One region of the Bacillus sp. LR--39 genome, then DNA from elsewhere that is predicted to be linked to it. Evidence: riboswitches for the same ligand, from Rfam matches in the RefSeq annotation. Region 1 holds a riboswitch; each other region holds the start of a gene.
The links. Region 1 has a riboswitch for thiamine pyrophosphate ahead of ACWHAR_RS06635 (acetylornithine deacetylase). Riboswitches for the same ligand answer to the same signal wherever they lie in the genome.
Positions count from the first base shown of each region.

Region 2: linked by a shared signal. The riboswitch ahead of ACWHAR_RS07675 (ECF transporter S component) and the one ahead of ACWHAR_RS06635 (acetylornithine deacetylase) in region 1 are both predicted to bind thiamine pyrophosphate.
Region 3: linked by a shared signal. The riboswitch ahead of tenA (thiaminase II) and the one ahead of ACWHAR_RS06635 (acetylornithine deacetylase) in region 1 are both predicted to bind thiamine pyrophosphate.
Region 4: linked by a shared signal. The riboswitch ahead of thiC (phosphomethylpyrimidine synthase ThiC) and the one ahead of ACWHAR_RS06635 (acetylornithine deacetylase) in region 1 are both predicted to bind thiamine pyrophosphate.

Region 1 covers NZ_JBSIOT010000001.1:1,388,088-1,393,295, reverse strand. Annotated here, with positions in the region: gene sigE (RNA polymerase sporulation sigma factor SigE) at 1-619, shown strand, start outside; gene sigG (RNA polymerase sporulation sigma factor SigG) at 760-1,542, shown strand; gene ACWHAR_RS06640 (ABC transporter ATP-binding protein) at 1,671-2,468, shown strand; TPP riboswitch at 2,473-2,578, shown strand; gene ACWHAR_RS06635 (acetylornithine deacetylase) at 2,655-3,935, shown strand; gene ACWHAR_RS06630 (YlmC/YmxH family sporulation protein) at 3,996-4,247, shown strand; gene pgeF (peptidoglycan editing factor PgeF) at 4,402-5,208, shown strand, end outside.
Region 2 covers NZ_JBSIOT010000001.1:1,634,224-1,639,431, forward strand. Annotated here, with positions in the region: gene ACWHAR_RS07665 (transcriptional regulator SplA domain-containing protein) at 1-100, opposite strand, end outside; gene ACWHAR_RS07670 (glycoside hydrolase family 18 protein) at 188-1,450, opposite strand; TPP riboswitch at 1,599-1,712, shown strand; gene ACWHAR_RS07675 (ECF transporter S component) at 1,892-2,491, shown strand; gene ACWHAR_RS07680 (ABC transporter ATP-binding protein) at 2,478-4,115, shown strand; gene ACWHAR_RS07685 (energy-coupling factor transporter transmembrane component T family protein) at 4,090-4,851, shown strand; gene ACWHAR_RS07690 (STAS domain-containing protein) at 4,897-5,208, opposite strand, start outside.
Region 3 covers NZ_JBSIOT010000001.1:1,792,448-1,797,655, forward strand. Annotated here, with positions in the region: gene thiO (glycine oxidase ThiO) at 1-876, opposite strand, end outside; gene tenI (thiazole tautomerase TenI) at 860-1,477, opposite strand; gene tenA (thiaminase II) at 1,455-2,162, opposite strand; TPP riboswitch at 2,250-2,358, opposite strand; gene ACWHAR_RS08555 (monovalent cation:proton antiporter family protein) at 2,412-4,256, opposite strand; gene prpE (bis(5'-nucleosyl)-tetraphosphatase PrpE) at 4,491-5,208, shown strand, end outside.
Region 4 covers NZ_JBSIOT010000007.1:33,317-38,524, reverse strand. Annotated here, with positions in the region: gene ACWHAR_RS19130 (Na+/H+ antiporter NhaC family protein) at 1-966, shown strand, start outside; gene ACWHAR_RS19125 (Type 1 glutamine amidotransferase-like domain-containing protein) at 1,051-1,749, shown strand; TPP riboswitch at 1,799-1,909, shown strand; gene thiC (phosphomethylpyrimidine synthase ThiC) at 2,031-3,803, shown strand; gene ACWHAR_RS19115 (FAD-binding oxidoreductase) at 3,844-5,199, opposite strand.

The DNA.
Region 1 (5,208 bases):
GCTGCCGCCGCCTTTGTCTAAAGAAGAGGAGCAGGTGCTCTTATTAAAGCTGCCGAGCGGGGATCAGGCGGCGCGGGCCATTCTGATTGAGAGAAACTTACGTCTTGTCGTTTACATTGCCCGCAAATTCGAAAATACCGGCATCAATATCGAGGACTTAATCAGCATCGGCACCATCGGTTTGATCAAAGCGGTAAACACTTTTAATCCGGAAAAGAAAATCAAACTCGCCACCTACGCGTCGCGATGTATCGAAAACGAAATTTTAATGTACTTGCGCCGAAACAACAAAATCCGTTCAGAGGTGTCCTTTGATGAACCGCTGAATATTGATTGGGACGGAAACGAGCTGCTGCTTTCGGATGTGCTCGGCACAGATGATGATATTATTACAAAAGACATTGAAGCCAATGTGGATAAAAAACTTTTGAAAAAAGCGCTTGAGCAATTAAACGAAAGAGAAAAGCAGATTATGGAACTGCGTTTCGGGCTTGTCGGAGAAGAAGAAAAAACACAAAAAGATGTAGCCGACATGATGGGGATTTCACAATCTTATATCTCCCGGCTCGAAAAGCGGATTATCAAAAGACTGAGAAAAGAGTTTAACAAAATGGTGTAAAATTTTTTCCATCTGACAGCCCTTACTGCTGCAAGGATTGCCGCAGCCGGATGTTTATTTCTGTAAAATGGCGGTGCATATTTTTCCCACCCGAGGAGATACTTAACGTTGTACAGCAGCTCCTAGTGGGAGGGAAAAACGTGTCAAGAAATAAAGTCGAAATTTGCGGGGTGGATACCTCCAAATTACCGGTGCTCAAGAATGAAGAGATGAGAAAGCTGTTTAGGCAATTACAGGATGAGGGCGATGATTCAGCGAGGGAAAAGCTTGTAAACGGCAATCTGCGCCTTGTCTTAAGCGTCATTCAGAGGTTTAACAACAGAGGAGAGTATGTTGATGACTTATTTCAGGTCGGCTGCATCGGACTAATGAAATCCATTGATAATTTTGACCTAAGCCATAATGTTAAGTTTTCAACATACGCTGTACCGATGATCATCGGAGAAATCCGCAGATATTTGCGGGATAACAATCCGATCCGCGTCTCGAGGTCGCTTCGCGATATCGCATATAAAGCGCTTCAAGTAAGAGAGCGGCTAATCAGTGAGACAAGCAGGGAGCCGACAGCAGAGGAAATCGCCAAAGTTCTTGAAGTGCCCCATGAAGAAATTGTGTTTGCCCTTGACGCCATCCAGGATCCGGTTTCACTGTTTGAGCCGATTTATAATGACGGCGGCGATCCGATTTACGTGATGGACCAGATCAGCGATGAGCGCAACAAGGATACACAATGGATTGAGGAGCTGGCTCTGAAAGAAGGCATGAGAAGACTGAACGAACGGGAAAAAATGATTTTGCGAAAGCGCTTTTTCCAAGGGAAAACTCAAATGGAAGTCGCTGAAGAAATCGGCATATCCCAAGCTCAGGTCTCAAGGCTTGAAAAGGCAGCCATTAAACAAATGAATAAGAATATCCATCAATAACGGAAAAAGCCTTTAAACCTTGTTTAAAGGCTTTTTTCATGCGATGGTTTACGTTTGCAAAAAAGTAATGTATTCTAATGTGTAAAAGTTTTTAGAAAATTTAAATAAAGTAAACGGGGGAAACGGCAATGATTTTACAGCTGGACAGTGTGTCATTAAAAAGAAACGGGAAATGGATTTTGAAAGATATTAACTGGCGCGTCGAGAAAAACGAAAATTGGGTGCTGTACGGATTAAACGGAGCCGGAAAAACGGCTTTGCTGAATATGTTATGCTCTTATTACTTCCCCACTTCAGGAGAGATGCAGGTGCTCGGCCATCAATTCGGCAAAACAGAGCTCGGTGACAGGCTCAGAAGGAAAATCGGCCTTGTTTCGGCAGGTCTTCAGCACAAATTATATGCCGCGGACTCCGCTTTTGAAATCGCCCTCAGCGGCGCGTACGCCTCAATCGGGCTGTACGAAACTCCGAGTGAGCAGGTAAGGGAAAAAGCGATCGGTCTTCTGAAGGATTTGGGCGCCATCGGTTACGCCGACAGGCGGTATGAAACATTATCACAAGGGGAAAGACAAAGAGCGCTGATTGCGCGGGCGCTTATGGCTGATCCCAAACTGCTGATTTTGGACGAGCCCGTGACGGGTCTTGATTTTATGGCAAGGGAGCAGCTGCTGGACACGATTACGTCGATCGCCGAAAAAGAAAATGCGCCGTCCATCCTTTATGTCACCCATCACGCTGAAGAAATTCTGCCGGTATTTGATCAGGCGCTGCTTTTAAAACAGGGCGAGGTGTTCGCCTCCGGGAAAATCAGGGACATGCTTTCTGACGAGCGGCTTACAGCGTTTTTCGATATGCCTGTCAATGTCTTATGGAACAATGGCCGCCCGTTTTTAACACGTGCAAAAGAGGCATCATCCGTAAAATAACATAAATTCACCCTGGGGGTGCTGCCATGCGGCTGAGAGAGACGTTTGTCTCAACCCTTAACGGACCTGATCCGGATCATGCCGGCGGAGGGAAGCGGTGAAAAAAGCGGAGGAAGATCCGTTTTTTACCCGTTTCATTTCATGAATGAAACGGGTTTTTTGATACAGCCAAAGGGGAGATTTCCAATGCATCAGATTGATATGCTGTTACATCAGGCGGAGAAACGGCGGCAAGACTTCATACTTATTGCTGAAAGACTGATAGCCTTTCCCACTCCGGCCCCGCCGGCAAGAAATACGGCAGAAGCCCAAAAGTGGGTGGCCGGCTTTTTAAAAGAAACCGGCTGCTCGGTCGATATGTGGGATGTGTATCCGGAAGACCCGAATGTAGTCGGTGTTTTAAAAGGGACAGATTCAAGCAGGCATCAAAGCCTGATTTTAAACGGACACATTGATGTGGCAGAAGCCGGGGGCGAAGACTGGCACTCTGACCCGTTTCAGCCGCTCGTAAAAGACGGCATGCTGATCGGAAGGGGCGCCGCTGATATGAAAGGGGGGTTGGCGTGTGTTCTTTTCTCTCTGAAGCTGATCCATGATGCCGGCATTAAGCTTCCGGGCGACCTCATTGTACAGTCTGTAATCGGAGAAGAAGTCGGTGAGGCGGGGACGCTGGAATGCTGCAAACGCGGCTATCACGCGGATTTTGCGGTTGTCGCGGATACGAGCAGTCTGCATATTCAAGGGCAGGGCGGTGTCATCACCGGCTGGATAGAATTGAAAAGCAAACAAACATTTCATGACGGCATGAGGCGCAATATGATTCACGCGGGCGGAGGCACATTCGGAGCGAGCGCCATCGAAAAAATGGCGAAAATCATCGCTGCCTTGGGAGAGCTGGAGCGCCACTGGGCGGTAACGAAAAGCTATCCCGGCTTTGCGCCCGGCACCAATACGATCAACCCCGCCGTCATTGAAGGCGGAAGACACGCAGCGTTTGTCGCCGATGAGTGCCGGTTATGGATCACCGTCCACTTTTATCCGAACGAAACGCACGAACAAGCAGCCGCAGAAATCGAAGACTATATTAATCGTGTCGCTGACAGTGATCTGTGGCTCAAAGAAAACAGGCCGGTGTTCAAATGGGGCGGATCTTCGATGATTGAAGACAGAGGAGAGGTGTTCCCGGCGCTGGAAATCGACCCGGACCATCCGGCAGTTTCTGTCTTGGCTGCATCACACTCAGCCGTCAAAAAACAGGAGCCCGTCATTAATGTTTCCCAAACCGTAACTGACGGAGGGTGGCTTTATCATGCCGGGATTCCGAGCGTCATATACGGTCCCGGCGATTTAAAAAACGCCCACTCCGTAAACGAGGAAGTGTCTGTTGATGAGCTTATGGACTATACGAAAATCATGCTGAGATTTATCCTCGGCTGGTGCAGCCGCAAAAAAGATTGCCCGATGTGACAAGGTTCAGCCCGGCCGTTCATATAATAGGAAAAAGAACGGGCAAAGGGCGTGATACGGATGATCAGCATATCTGAATTTCAAATAAAAGATGTGGTAAACGTGTCGAACGGAAAAAAACTCGGAAGCATCGGTGATATTGATATTAACGTGACAACGGGAAAAATTCAGGCGATTATTTTAGGCGGCAGCGGAAAAGTTCTCGGTTTTTTCGGAAAAGAAGAGGAAATGATCATTCCTTGGCGAAATATAGTTAAAATTGGGGAAGATGTCATCTTAGTGCGTGTAAACGAACCAAAGGGGGGAGCGTAATCCTCCCTTTACTTGTAAAATGCCGGAAATCTCAATGTTTCCGGCACATTTATTTATCTCATTTTTCAATCAGCCGCTAAACGTATGCTCAAAATTGTGTTAAAATGAGTTGGAAATTACGCTTTTTTAATGTTTGTCGAAAGGTTGGATCTCCATGAATACATATCACCCGTTTAGTCTTACCACCCCCTCGGCACTCATGATAGAAGACTGGAACTGTGTGAATCAGCTTAACACAAAGGTCATCGCCGGATTCACAACGAAAAACGGCGGGGTCAGCAATCCTCCGTATGAGTCATTAAATACCGGATTGCACGTCCGGGACGAAGCTCATGATGTTGTGACAAACCGTGAAGTCATAGCGTCCTTATGCGGTACTGATCTGGATTCCTGGGTGTTCGCCGACCAGACACATGAAAACCGCGTCCGGCGCGTGACAGCCGGGGATAAAGGAAAAGGAGCGAGAGACTATTCTTCCGCATTCCGCGGGACGGACGGGCTCTACACGAAAGATGCGAATCTTTTTTTGGCCCTTTGTTTTGCGGACTGTGTGCCCTTGTATTTTTATGACCCGGTAAAATCCATTATCGGCGCTGCCCATGCCGGATGGAAAGGGACGGTCAAACAAATCGGACGCATCATGACGGAACGCTGGGTAAACGAAGAAGGCTCCCGTTTAACAGATATTCAGGCTGTCATCGGTCCGTCCATCAGCGCGGGAAGCTATACAGTCGACGATCGCGTCATCAATGAAGTGCGGGCGCTGCCTTTTACGGCTGAATCCGCTATATGCGAAACGGAAAAAGGCCAGTATCAGCTTGATTTAAAAGAGGTCAACCGCCTTCTTCTGATACATTGCGGTATTCCGGAAGAAAACATTTCAGTCAGCGGTTTATGCACCGAACGAGAGCGTGAACTATTCTTTTCACACCGCCGCGACAAAGGGAAAACGGGACGCATG
Region 2 (5,208 bases), 250 kb from region 1:
AATGATAGGATTCATGCAGCATGAGCGCGTACTCCCCTTCTTTTGTCGGATGCGGTACATACTCAGCCTCGTTGATATACTGCTCTTCCCTTTTCTTCATATGACAGACCTCCTGTTCAATTTTAGATTGTCCAAAAGAAGACCCGTTATCATAGGAAAAAAATCACTTGCAGAGCGGGACATGCAGCTATATTTTTCGGATCGTGAAAAAGTTCCTAAGCAGCCACGGGCCCGGTTTGAAACCGAGCGTTAATTGCCACGCGCCGATCGCCTGCAGTCCGAACTCCCGAACGAGAACCATTTTTTCACTCATGCTTCGCACATCCTCAAACCACACTTCATGCGTTCTTCCATTTTCATCAGTATACCGGAAGTAAGGGGAACGCTCCTGCTGGGAATAACGGATCACTGATTGATGCTTCATGGCCGTTTCCATGGCGCGCTGATTGGAGATGGCGGATCCGATCGTTCCCGGACGGTACGGAATCACCCAATCATACCCGTACAGCGGAACACCGAGAATCACTTTTCTTCTCGGCACCCTGTTGATAGCAAAATTGATCGTTTGCCTGACCTCTGTCAAAGGCGCCACGGGTCCCGGCTCACTGCCGGCGTGGTGCCAGTCGTACGCCATAATGAACATATAATCGACGACAGCTCCGATTCCGCCGTAATCATATCCCCTCAGCCACGGCACTGCATCACTTGTTTTCGCCGGAACCGATATCGTTAACGCGAGGTGATGCTCTGAAAGCCGGGTTTTTAACTGCCGGAGAAATCCTGTGAAGAGGTCCCTGTCAGCTTCTCTGACCCGTTCAAAATCGATATTTACACCGCCGTATCCCTTTCTTACGGTTAAGGAGACGATATTGTTGACGAGATTCGTTCTTGCCGTCGGATTTTGCATCACTTGATGGGCTAATTCCGGACTGAATCCCCCTTCTGTCAGATTCGTAATGACGGCAAGCGGGCGCACTCTGTTTTGCCATGTGGTTTCTATTGCGGTTCTGTCGTTTAAATCGTTAATGATATCTCCATTCGGGCCAAAATGATATTCAAACAAAGAAATCGCCGAAGAATACGGCGCAAAATCATTAATTAACTCTCTATCCGCTTCAGGCGTCCGAATGACATAAAATTGCAGGGTCCCCGCAAGATAGTTAGAGATATCAGGGATCTTCACTTTCATACCCGCCCGCAGCCGGTTCGGCGGAATATCCGGGTTTGCCTGCATCAGCTGCATCTGCGGCACATAAGCCTTACCTGCGATAACGGCATACGTATCATTCGGCTGAACCGTATATTCATTAAGAGGGATTAAAAGCGCCTGCCCCGGAACGATATTCGTTTCCTCAAGCCCGTTGACGCTTCTGATGCTGTCAACAGGGTATCCGTACTTTCTGCTGATGGAAAATAACGAGTCGCCAGACTGCACTGTATGAACAAACATAGATGTCCTCCGTTTCCTTTTGATCAAAAGGGCTCTACTTATCTTTATGAATGATCTTCCGGTCCGATTCCAAACACTGTTTGGAGAAAGGCTGTTTACAAAACAGACATGATCAACTATGATGATGTCATCATAAAAAACTGTATAGGAAACGCACTAGGGGTGCTGTTATCGGCTGAGATAAAACATGCGGCAGGCGTGTTTTGATCCCTTATAACCCGATCTGGATAATACCAGCGTGGGGAAGTGCAGATTGACCGGAGCGCAGGGTTTTTCCCCATGCGTTTTCGTTCTGCTGCTGCATATTCCCTCGGATATGCAGTTTTTTATTTTTCATTAAAAAACGGGGGAGGACACCGCAATATGAAACTGAATATAAACTGCCTGTAAAATCATCTCTTTCATACATACGACTATCCGATAAGAAAGCAGGAGATCACAATGAAAAATTGGAAAATGAGAGAAATTGTCGTCATGTCCGTCATCAGTGTTGTATTTGCTGTCATTTATTTAGTATCAACTCATGCAAGCAATATAGCGGCAGGATTTTTCGGCCGGATGAGCTACGAACCGATTTACGGTATCTGGTTTATCGTCTCGGTGATTGCCGCGTACATTATTCAAAAACCGGGAGCTGCTCTCGTTTCTGAAATCATCGCCGCGTTTGTGGAGTGCTTACTCGGAAATCCGTCAGGACCGATGGTGATTCTGATCGGGATCGCACAGGGAATCGGTGCGGAAGCGGTCTTTTTAGCGACACGCTGGCGGATTTATACCCTGCCCGTGCTTCTTTTATCCGGTATGGGGTCTTCTGTGACGAGCTTCATTTATGACTTGTTCGTTTCCGGATACTCTGTTTTGAATCCGGGTTTATTAGCCGTCATGCTTCTCATCCGTCTGGTCTCAGGTGCGCTTCTTGCCGGCCTTCTCGGCAAAGCGATCAGTGATGCGCTGGCTTACACAGGGGTGCTGAACGGCATGGCGCTCGGAAAACAATTCAAGAAGAAAAAGAAACAGGTGAACCAAGATGCAGGCATCTGAGCCCCTTCTATCGGCCGGCCGTCTTACCTTTTCTTATGATCAGGATGAAAAGCCGATTCTTCTAAACGTGTCCTTTCAGCTCCGCAAAGGAGAGCGGGCTTTATTGCTCGGGCCGAGCGGATGCGGCAAAAGCTCGCTCGCTCTTTGTTTAAACGGTCTGTACCCGGAAGCATGCGATGGGGTTCAATCGGGAACCGTTTCTTTATACGGAACACCTCTTTCACATCTGACAGAACCCGCCGCCAGATCCATCGGCGTCGTGTTTCAAGATCCGGACCAGCAGTTTTGCATGCTGACGGTTGAAGACGAAATCGCCTTCGGCCTGGAAAATTTGCAATATACAAAAGAAGATATGGACGCAATCATCGATGACGTTTTAGAAAAATTAGAGATCACTCATCTGAAAACGCGAACGATCGCTTCGCTGTCAGGCGGTTCAAAACAAAAAGTGGCGCTTGCCTGTATCATTGCGATGGAACCGGAACTCATTATTTTGGACGAACCGACGGCACAGCTTGATCCATATTCCGCACGTGAATTAGTGCGGCTGATCAAAGATCTTCAAGCAAAAAAAGGCTTCGGCCTTCTCGTTATCGAACATCAGCTTGATCATTGGGCGCCGTGGATGGACAGGACGATTGTCCTTGACGAAACGGGTCAGAAGGTGATGGACGGAGAGACGGACATTATCTTTGAAACAAAGATTGAAGAGCTGAAGGAGCTCGGCATTCCGATCCCGCGTGTGATCTCATTGCAGAAGCACGTCAGCATTCCTTTTACATTGTGTAAAGAAAAGCTGTTTCACGAACCTGCACCATCTCTGCCCGAACACCGGCCCGCCGCGCTTTCGGCAGAAGACGCGCTGAGCGTTCACGAGCTGTCATTCTCAAGAGGAGCAGACGTCATTTTTCAGGATGTGAGCTTTTCCGTAAAAAAAGGTTCAATCACCGCGATTGCCGGCCCTAACGGAACAGGAAAATCCACGCTCCTTTCTGCCGCGGCCAAGCTCATCCGTCCGCTGAGCGGAGACATCAAAATAGACGGCAGACCGATTGATTCCTATTCTGAAAAAGAGCTGCGGCGGCTGATCGGATATGTTTTCCAAAATCCTGAACACCAGTTTGTCACAGATTCCGTCATTCAAGAGCTGATGTTCGGTTTTGAAAGCAGCAGAGCCGCAAAGGAGAAAGCTCTTCAGCTGTTAACCCGATTCGGCCTGAGACGCCATGCCTCACAGCATCCGTTTTCTTTAAGCCAAGGACAAAAACGCAGGCTCAGCGTCGCGACGATGCTTATGCACAATGTGAACGTTTTGATGCTTGATGAACCGACTTTCGGACAGGATGCCAAAACGGCGCGGGAGTGTATGCAAATGCTCCGTGAGATTCAAAAGGAAGGAACGGCTGTTTTAATGGTGACACACGATATGGAACTCGTCTCAGATTATGCCGACACGATCCTTGTGCTCTGCGGCACGAAACTGGTATTCCGGGGAACTCCCGACGCTTTGTTTTCTGATAACACCGGGATCGCCGAGCAGGCGCATTTGGCTTTGCCGCTGCGGTATGAATGGATGAAACACGACAGGAGGCGGAGAAATGAACTTGCGGCTGGAGGCTGTTAACCCGTCAATAAAGGCGGCGGCTGTATTGTTATGCGTCATTATGCTGTCGTTTATTTATAATCCGTACACCCCTGCTTTATTTTATATCATCATTGCGGGAGGCGTCCTCTCGGCGGGGCGTGTGCCGCTGAAAAAATGGCTGCTGTTCACGATTCCGTTTGTCATTCTGGCCTTCGGTTCTTTATGGACAGCCGCCGTATTCGGAAACATCCCGACAACCGGAAGCAACCTGCTGTTTAAGCTCGGGCCGATTGCCGTCAACAGTGATAACGCGGCGCTCGGGATTTCTATCGCGTTTCGTATTTTATGTTTTTCCGCTTTGTCGATGATGTTTCTTTTCACAACCGATCCGATTCTGTTCATGCTCAGTCTGATTCAGCAGTGTAAGCTGCCGCCCAAGCTTGCATACGGCGTTATCGCGGGGTTCCGGTTTCTCCCTCTTCTGAAAGATGAAATCCTGATCATCCGGCAGGCGCACAGAATCAGGGGCGCGGCGTCTGATTCCGGGCTGAAAGGAAAGCTCTCCGCCGTCAGGCGCTTCACCATTCCGCTATTGGCAGGCGCAATCAGAAAGGCGGAACGCACGGCGATCGCGATGGAATCTAAAGGCTTTACGGGGAGCCGAAACCGCACGTTTTACAGAACTGTTACTGTGCGCCGCGCCGACTGGTGCTTTTTCCTGCTCGTGCTTCTGTTATTCGGCGCAAGCTGGCTCATTTCATTGTTGTTTATATAAAAACAGGCCGCCGGAGTGATTCGGCAGCCTGTTTTGTTATGTATGTTATTGATGATAATTGAGAGCCTGAGCGAGATTGGACTTGATCGTAATATCTGAGAAATTAATGCCGAGCTGTACGGCGGTTTGAGCCATTTCCGGCCTGATTCCGGATAAAGTGGACGTGACGCCGATCAGGTTCAGCGCCTCAATTAATTTAAAAATCTGATGCGCCACCATCGTATCGACAACCACTACACCCGACAGGTCAATAAACAGATGTTCAATCAGCCGTTTGGCACATGTGCTCAGCGTATTTTCAAGAATGAATTTGGCGCGCTCCGTGTCAATATCGCCGACAAGCGGCAGCAGCGCCGT
Region 3 (5,208 bases), 400 kb from region 1:
CATATGTTCGATGGCGGGAAGCATGGTTTTCGCTTTTGCAATGACGGCCTCAATTCCTCCGATGTCAGGCGTATCGCTCCAGTCACCCTGTTTCATCGTGGCGCCGATGACAAGCCGGCCGCTTTTTCTCGGGACAACATAACAATGATCATGGTAAAGGGTTTTGGTCAGCGTGGTATCGTCATTCCACACGGAAAGGCATTCTCCTTTCACAGGAAAAAAAGGCTGTCCCAAGCCGAGCTGGCTGAAAAACCGGCCGCTCCATACCCCGCTTGCAACTGCGACTTTGTCAGCATAAACATCCCCGCCGGACGTTGTGATGCAATATTCTCCGTTCACCCGTTTTACGGAGGTGACTTGTGTATGCTCATATATATCAGCGCCATAGCGCCGCGCCCCTTTTGCATACGCTTTGCAGACATAGTACGGTTCGACATGGATATCGTCTTTTATAAAACTTGCGCCGAGAATGTCTTTTGAAGCGTAAGGCTCTTTTTCAAGGGCATCTTTCGCTGAAAGCCAGGTGACGGAAGGCAGATCATCCATCTTCCGTAGACGGGCGATATCTTCTTCGGTATACGCCAGTTTAAGCATTCCGCCGTTATGGCGCCTGATGTCAATGCCGCAAGCTTCCTCAAGCTCTTGCCCCGCCGCTTCATACAGCCTTTGACTGTGCATGGCAAAATCAAAAAACGCATCCCGGTTTTCACATTCCGCATGAGCGCCCAGCATTCCCGCGGCAGCGCTTGTCGTTTTTCGGCCGACTTCTCCGGCTTCAAGCAAGACAACGTTCTGCTGCGTCTTCGCCAGCTCATAAGAAATGGCGCACCCGATAATTCCGCCGCCGATCACCGCCGTATCATAGTGCTTCTTCATAATCGGCCTCCCTTACCGCGCGTGCATACCGTTTTGCCGCCTCCTCAGGATTTTCAGCTGAGAAAATACCTGACATGACGGCAATTCCGTCCGGTTTCGCCTGCTTTGTGTGTCCGATCGTCTGCAGTGTCATTCCGCCGATTGCGATGACGGGGATGGAAAGCGTGCGTTTGATCTCTGAAAGCAGGCTGATGCCTCTTGCTTCAAGTCCTTGTTTACATTCGGTTTCAAATACATGGCCGAACACCACATAATCCGCATCTTCCTTTTCAGCTTGGATGGCTTCTTTCAGCGAATGAACCGAACGTCCGATATGAAGATGGGGAAATCTGCTTCGCACCTGCTTTACGGAAAAGCTGCGGGACGGAAGCTGAACACGGTGTATATTGGCAAAAAGCGCGATATCCGCCCTGTCATTGATGATCAATTTGTCCTTATCCGCACCGCCCTTTTTCAAAAGGGACAAAAGCTGCATGATTTCTCCCGCTGTTTTATCCCGCTCACGGATATGTATAAAGCTTACTTCGCGCTGAATCGAAAGAATATCCTCGGCCAGCTCGGCAACGGGTTTGCGATTATCAGTTACCGCGTGCAGCTCCAAAAGATTCCACCTCTTTTCCGCCCTTCTCGGACCAGCTTTCTTTTTGATAGGCCATTCCCCAAAATTGATATTCATAATAGCTTGAAATCACAAAATTCTCTTTCATTTTCGCGCGGATGTCCTCTGTGCTGTTTTCAGCAATCTCGTCAAAACGGCTGATCTGTTCTTCGACTTGCTGTCTGAACCAGTCTCCGCCGTATGTACCGATCCATTTTTCATAAATCGGATGCTCCGGTTTGCACTCTTTTAAGTGTTCGCCGACTTCATAATAAAGCCAATAACAGGGCAGAAGCGCAGCTAATATTTCTCCAAAATTGCCGCTCATCACCGATCTGTACATATGAGACGTATAAGAATAGGCGGTCGGTGCCGGTTTAAATGCCGCACGCTCTTCTTCCGTAATCCCTAAAAGCTCCGTAAACTCGCGGTGCAGCGCCATTTCCGCTTCATATGTCCCTTGAGCGTGGCCCGCCATCCTGCCCGTCGTAAACAAGTCTTCGGCATATGCGGCGCCGAACGCCTGAACTTTTGCAAAATGCGTCAAATAGTAGGAATCTTGCAGCACGTAATAGCTGAAACGGTCTATCGGCAGGCTTCCGTCACCGATTCCCGTTACAAACGGATGAACAAAACTTCCGTCCCACCATTCGGCAGCCGCCAGTCTGCATTCTTCAGAAAATGTCATCATGTCTTCCCCCCTGTTAAAATAAAAAAACCACTTTCCCGCATCGGAAAAGTGGTTTGGAATTTAAATGGATAAAAGGAACCCCAAAAAAATACCGCTCCACTTCCCTACGCAGGTCTGAACCTGTTCAAGTTATGAGGGTCTAAAAGTCTCACTTTTATCTCAGCCCTTATGAAGGACACCCCTAGTGGTCATACGATTAATGATTTATTTGTTATGCCTTCTATATTATCACGAATTGCAATTTGGTCAAGCTTCAAGAATTTTTCTCAGTTCCGACACGTAGTTGCGCGAGCCCGTGACGATGAGACGGTCTCCTGTTTTCAGCCGCGTGTCTCCGTGCGGAACGATGCTGTCCACACCTCTGAATATCCGGACGAAAATCACATCGCCCATCAGCGGAAATTCCCGCAGAATGATGCCGTTATACGCCGGGTTTTCCAGATTGATCTGATATAACGAAGACTCCTCATTCGTCAGGAGGCTCATCACGCCCGGCGCCTCAATTAATGCGCGCAAGAGCGTCTTTGTAGACAGAAGGATAGAAAAAATACTGATGCCCTCTTCTTTCAGTTTTGTTTCATGCTCAACCGAGCCGACGCTTGCGATGATACGCTCAGTCCCTTTCTCTTTCGCTATTAAGGCGATTTCGGCGTTCACATCTTCATTTCCCGTCGCCACGACAAGAATATCCGTTTTGAAAATACCGTGCGACTCAAGCGTGCCGGGCTCGTAATCAGAAATCGTGTCAACCGAAAAAACGGATTCCGCAAGCGTTTCCCCGGCATTTTCCTGATACACATGGACGACCCGTACTTCATATTCCTCTTCAGGCAATTCCAGCGTAACCGGAAGCGTCATTTGGTTGGCCCCGATAAATGTAATGCGCTTTTTTTCCTGCGGCGCACTTTGCCGTTTGTATAATTTCTTAAAGCCGATCGGCGTGATGATGCTGGCAATAACCGCAACTAAAGTCAGCGCGCCGGACATATTGGCGCTGATAATGTGGAGCCTTTCTCCGATCGTAGCCGCCGCGATAACAAGCGACAGCGTGGACGTCAGCAAAAAGCCCGAAGCAAACACGGTTCTTTTGTCATACCATTTCTTTAAATAAAACACCGGGAACATTTTGCTGATAAACAGCGCAAGCAGAAGCAGCGGAATCATCGTTAATGTTTTCGGATCTTGGAAAAGCGTCCAAATGTCCAATTTCACCCCGACCATGACGAAAAAGATCGGAATTAAAAACCCGTAGCCGAATGAATCCAGCTGTTCCACCATTTCTTTATTCGGAGACAGAAGCGATACCAGAACGCCTGCCAAAAACGCGCCGAGAATATTTTCCGCCCCGAGAGATTCCGATAAAGCGACAAGCACGATAATCAGTGTGAAAATGGCTCTCGTCCCGATCTGCACGGTGCCTTTGGACATCGACTGCACAAATGAACGGTGTTTAAAGATCCTGCCGAAGAAATACAGCACGACCCCCGCGGCAAAGAGAATCAACAGAAGCCACATATTTCCGCTGTCTTCTCCGTAAAGAGAAGAGAAGAAAGCGAGCAGAATCATCGTAGCCAAGTCCGCGATAACGGCGACAAGCAGGATGATCTGGCCGATATTGGAGTTCATGATCCGTTCTTCCTTTAAAGTCGGGACCACCACACCGAGTGATATCGTCGAAATAATAAGCGTCATTAAAAATGCGTTTTGTATAAAACCAGCTAATACAAAGGCATAGGACAGCAGCAATGATAAAATAAAGATGCCGAAAAAGATAATCAGTGCGGCAGAAAACGTGTTGGGCGCTTCCTTGCCATTCGGAAGGAATTGTTTTTTCTTCCCTTTCTCAAATGAAGAAAAATCAATTTCCAAGCCGCTTAAAAACATTAAAAAGATAAAGCCGAGAACAGACAGCGTCTCCAGCCACGTATCTCCCTGAACGACAAGATTCAGGCCGCTTTTTCCGATAATAAGCCCCATGATGATCTCCGCGACGACGACGGGGATGCTGAGCTTAAACCGATGTAAAAGGAGCGGCGTCAAAAAAGCGACGATCAGAACGACGACTAAAGATGCGACTGATGTGTGTTCCATTCGTAAATACCTCCTTAAAACAAGGGTTATAAAAGCCCGCTTAAAGCGGGCGAAACCTTACTTTTTTTTAAAAACATAACGCATATTCTAACAAGGCTGAACGCGAAAAAAAAGTGATAAGGCTTTATTTCTTTAATTCTTTTTTTAATTTGTGCAAAAACACCGTAATTAGGTATAGGAATTAGCCCCATAATAAATAAAAATAAAAAACCGTTAATAAGGAGGCTGACACGAATGGCTTATGACATCATCAGCGATATACACGGATGTTATGACGAAATGATCGCGTTAATGCAAAAGCTCGGATATGAAGTCAAAGACGGAACGCCCGTTCATTCTGAAGGCAGGACGCTTGTCTTTGCGGGGGATTTAACGGACAGAGGCCCAAAATCCGTAGAAGTGATGCGTTTTGTGGCAAAAGCATATGAAAAAGGAGCCGTCCGTTATGTCCCGGGAAATCATTGCAACAAACTGTATCGTTACTTAAAAGGAAACCCCGTAAAAGTGATGCACGGACTGGAAACGACGGCAGCCGAACTGAAAGAGCTGTCTCCCGCCGACAGAACGGAAGTCTCCAGACAATTTATCCGATTATATGAGTCAGCACCGCTTTATGACATTTTACATAATGGCGATCTCATTGTCGCCCACGCCGGCATAAAAGCTGACGATATCGGTAAATACTCGCGTAAGGTAAAAGAATTTGTTCTGTACGGCGATATCACGGGTGAAACGTATCCCGACGGCAGGCCCGTCAGAAGAGACTGGGCCGCCGCTTATGAAGGCAAGGCATGGATTGTTTACGGCCATACCCCGGTAAAACGCCCCCGGATCGTCAACCGTACAATCAACATTGATACAGGATGCGTCTTCGGCAATCAACTGACAGGCTTTCGCTTTCCGGAGCATGAAACCGTCTCTGTGGAAAGCTCAATGCCCTATGATGCTTCAC
Region 4 (5,208 bases), on a different contig from region 1:
ACCGGCGGGATAAAAGGATTCGTCCATTTGATCAGTAAAAAAGTTAAAACCAAAAAAGGTGCGATGCTGCTTGCATGGCTGTCGACATTTGGCACGTTCAGTGAACCGGACTTTCGCATCGTCACAATTGCACCGATCATGAAAGCTTTAAGCAAGCGTCTGGACCTGTCGAAACAGAAAATTGCGTATGCCATTGAGTTTACGGCAAACCCTGTCATTGCCTTGATTCCGATAGCAACGGCATTTGTCGGCTACATGGTTTCCATTATCGGACAGGCCCTCAAAACGTCAGGAATAGATCAGCCGGCTTACACGGTGTATGTGAAAAGTATTCCCTTCAATTTTTTCTCCATTGTGATTATAGTAGTCGGAATTTATTACTGCTTTTTTAAGAAACAAAAAGCGGATGAAAGCTTAGAAAAAACAGAAAAGAGCGGACAAACTTCTGCTCGCAAACATAACAAAAATACGGAACCGATTCCGCGGAACAGCGGTGTGTTGCTTTCAAAAGGCTCAGGTTCATTCAACATGGAAACAGGGACGATCTCAGATATTCACGGTGAACATACCGGAATGTTCGAAAGTGATGAGCATGCTGACCAGCAGGAGGAGCTGGATTCGGCGCACCGTGCTTATATTAAGGAAACACCGATTCGGCCGTGGAATTTAATCATTCCGATCGGGCTGTTTTTGCTATTGACACTCTTTCTCAGCTGGTGGGACGGCCATTCAAAAGCACAAGGGTTTTTGAATGCTTTTATCAAAAGCGATATGCTTGGCGTCATGTTAACCGCATTATTGGCAGCGGTTATTGCAGCATTTGCTCTTTTTATGTTTCAGCGTTTTCATGCAGGCGAGCTTGTTACCCATTTTATTAAGGGCGGAAACGAATTGGTCCTTGTTCCGGCGCTTATCGCCGCGGGGATCTCCGTTGTGTTATACGGTGCGTTTTCATTTTTCAGATAACAAATACTTTTTGAAGGCGTTATCCGAAAATGGGATAACGCCTTTTTATGAGCTGTTATACTAGAGAAAAAAAGAGGTGATGACGTGAAGCAGATTATTGCAATGGGCGGCGGAGGCTTTTCCATGGAGCCGGATCATCTTGTGCTGGATCAGTATATTTTAGAGCAGTCGGCGCGGTCAAAGCCAAAAGTTTGTTTTTTGCCGACGGCAAGCGGAGATTCGGAGAATTATATCGGCAGGTTTTATCAAGCCTTTCAAAAGCTGCGGTGTGAGCCGGATCACTTGTCGTTGTTTAAACCGCCGGGTTCTGACCTCAGATCCTTTCTCATGAAGAAAGATATTATATATGTCGGAGGCGGAAATACGCGCAATATGCTTGTCTTATGGAAAGAGTGGGGGCTTGACCTTATTCTTCGTGAGGCTTGGGAAAACGGCATCATGTTGGCGGGTCTTAGCGCCGGGGCGATTTGCTGGTATGAAGAAGGATTGACGGATTCAGCTGGAGATTTGAGAGAGTTAAGAGCTTTAGGATTTTTGCCGGGCAGCTTCTGTCCGCACTATGACGGAGAAGCGGAGCGCCGGCCGGTGTATCACCGTCTGATTTCAGAAAAGAAACTCAGGGAGGGCTATGCCGCTGATGATGGCGCTGCGCTTCATTATAAAGACGGTCAGCTGTTCCAGGCTGTCTCTTCCCGGGAAACCGCAAAGGGTTATCGGGTTTTTAATACCGAAGAAGGCGTTCGGGAAACAGAGCTTATGACTGTCCCATTATCTGAATTTTGATAATATGCTTTTTTTTGTACACAACTTGTGTTACGATGAGAGCGAAATCAATAGTTACTGGGGGTGCCCGTCTGAGCGGGCTGAGAGAGAAGCGGCGGCTTCTTAACCCTTTGGACCTGATCTGGTTCGTACCAGCGTGGGGAAGTAGAGGTTTTATTATTGTTGAGGACAACAATAATAGTTTCTTTCTGACTGCAAAACCGGGTTCTTCTTTGAACCCGGTTTTTTTGTGCTGGTGCTGAGCTTGGTTCTGTTATTCAAATGAAAAAGGAGAGATTTGTATGCAAAATCAATCAGTACAGCAAGCGAACATTTCCATTATGTCGAGTTTTTCCGGCAGTAAAAAGGTTTATGCAGAAGGTTCTTCGCCCGATATACGAGTGCCGATGCGGGAAATCAGCCTGAGTGCGACTACGGGGGCATTCGGGGAAGAGGAGAATGCGCCGGTCCGTGTTTATGATACGAGCGGGCCGTATACAGATCCGGATGTACAGATTGATATTCATAAAGGGCTGGGGGCGCTCCGCACAAAGTGGATTACCGGGCGCGGAGATGTAGAAGAATATAACGGCCGGACCGTGAGACCTGAAGACAACGGCTATAAAAAAGAGGGCCGTGCCGCCGAATACCCCGGCCTACAGCGGAAACCGCTTCGGGCCAAGCCGGGGAAAAATGTAACACAATTGCATTATGCGAGAAAAGGCATCATTACGCCGGAAATGGAGTTTATCGCAATACGTGAGCATGTGTCTCCCGAATTTGTCAGGGAAGAGGTGGCGAGCGGACGGGCGATTATTCCTTCTAACGTCAACCACCCGGAAAGCGAGCCGATGATTATCGGCCGGAATTTTCATGTGAAAATCAATGCAAATATCGGCAACTCGGCTGTTACATCTTCTATCGAAGAAGAAGTCGAAAAAATGACGTGGGCGATTCGCTGGGGCGCCGATACGATGATGGACTTATCCACGGGAAAAGACATTCATACGACGCGTGAATGGATTATCCGCAACTGCCCCGTGCCTGTGGGGACGGTGCCGATTTATCAGGCGCTTGAAAAAGTTAATGGCATTGCCGAGGATTTAACGTGGGACATTTATCGTGACACATTGATTGAGCAGGCGGAGCAGGGCGTGGATTATTTCACCATCCATGCCGGCGTACTGCTTCGTTACGTCCCGTTAACGGCCAAACGCACGACGGGAATCGTTTCCCGCGGCGGGGCGATTATGGCGCAATGGTGCCTGGCCCATCATCAGGAAAGCTTTCTGTACACGCATTTTGAAGAAATTTGTGAAATCATGAAGGCCTATGATATCGCTTTTTCACTTGGTGACGGGCTTCGCCCCGGTTCGATTGCGGATGCCAATGATGAAGCGCAGTTTGCGGAATTGGAGACTCTCGGAGAATTGACGGAGATTGCGTGGAAGCACGATGTGCAAGTGATGATCGAAGGACCGGGTCATGTGCCGATGCATAAAATTAAGGAAAACATGGACAAGCAGCTGGAAATTTGTAAAGAGGCGCCTTTTTACACGCTCGGGCCATTAACGACGGATATCGCTCCGGGTTATGACCACATTACTTCAGCAATCGGCGCGGCGATGATCGGCTGGTACGGGACGGCGATGCTTTGCTATGTCACGCCGAAGGAGCATTTGGGGCTGCCGAATCGTGATGATGTAAGAGAAGGCGTCATTACGTACAAAATCGCGGCACATGCCGCAGACCTTGCTAAAGGGCATCCGGGTGCACAGATCCGTGACGATGCTCTGTCTAAGGCGCGGTTTGAATTCCGTTGGCGTGATCAATTTCATTTGTCGCTTGATCCTGAAAGAGCAATGGAATATCATGATGAAACGCTGCCGGCTGAAGGCGCAAAAACAGCTCACTTCTGTTCGATGTGCGGTCCGAAGTTCTGCAGCATGAGAATTTCTCAGGATATTCGTGATTATGCGAAGGAAAACGGACTTACTGAAGATGAGGCCGTCAATGAGGGGCTGAAAGAAAAAGCAAAAGAGTTTGCAGAGAAGGGAAGCCGCTTATATCAATAAAAGAAAAGATGAAGATGGAGTTTGCCCATCTTCATCTTTTTTAGAAAAACGGTGAACGGCGAAGCGGCGGAATGCTCTGCTCAAAGCGGAATATATTTTCCGGATCATATTTCGTTTTGACTTGACGGAGGCGGTGAACATTTTCTCCGTAATACGTTTGCGGCCAGTTTCTGATTTCTCTATCAGGCCAATTCACGTAATCTCCCATCGTTTCTCTTGATAGGGACGTTCTCAATCCTTCGATCCAGCGGACATTTTGTCTTTCTTCTTCAGCAGATGTCCAAGTTGTAATATATTCTTGGGCAATGATTGCGTTGCGATAGTAGAATGCCGTTTGGTCCGGAGCGATCCGTCCGGCCGCACCGCCGAGAGATTGCTGCCAGACACTGGCGTTTTCGTTCGGAGCGTGCTCTAAATAGCGCTTTAAAGTGGAAATCGCGCGTGTTGATAATGGTTTTTCAATAAAGGATCCTGACCGCTTCATCTTTTGCGGCTGATTGCCTCCCGGGCTGTTAAAAAAGGCTGCCGCTTTAATAAATGGCAATGTCTTGACCATGCCGCTTGTCGGTTTTCCCGCTTTCATTAACGGAGCCAGCAGTTCTTTCAGCTCATCCTTTGTCCCGGTAAATTGACCGAGCGCTTCTATGCGGTTGACTTCCTTAGGCCAGAACTGAATTGATGAGGTAAGCCGGTTGTCTGTAAATGGAGCCCAGCGCTGCCATGTGTTAAATACTTCCTCAAAATCATCCCAGCCCCAAGTGACAGAAAAAACAGACACGCATGAGATCGGCACGGCTTTAAACATCATGGATGTGACAATGCCGAAGTTGCCTCCCCCTCCTCCCTGAGACGCCCAAAATAGATCAGAGTGCTTTGAACGGTTGACTGTGATCAATTCAGCACCCGCTTTTTCGTCCGCTATGATCATTTCGAGCTGGAGGAGACGATCGCAAGTAAGTCCGGCTGTCCTTGTTAAATATCCGATTCCTCCCCCGAGCGTCAGCCCCGTGATTCCCACATTCGCAATGGTTCCCGCAGGAAGGGTCAAGCCGTACCGCCAGAGTGTCCGGTAGACTTCCCCCAATTCGGCTCCCGCTTCAATCGAGACCAGCCGCTTATCCTCATTTACTCTTATTTTCTTCATTTCACTGAGATCAATGACTAGTCCGTCATTTAACAGGGAAAAATTTTCGTAGCTGTGTCTTCCGCCTCTGATACGGAAAGGCACATTGTTCTCACGTGCCCATCTCAGCGCATTGAGGGCGTCATGTTTATTTTGACAAAACACAATGATGTCTGGATATCTTTGCAGGCTTAAATTGATATTGGTTCTCGCAGCATTATAGTCCGGGTCATCTTTTTTGACGATGCGACCGGTCAATGTTGTCTTTTCCACATTCTCACT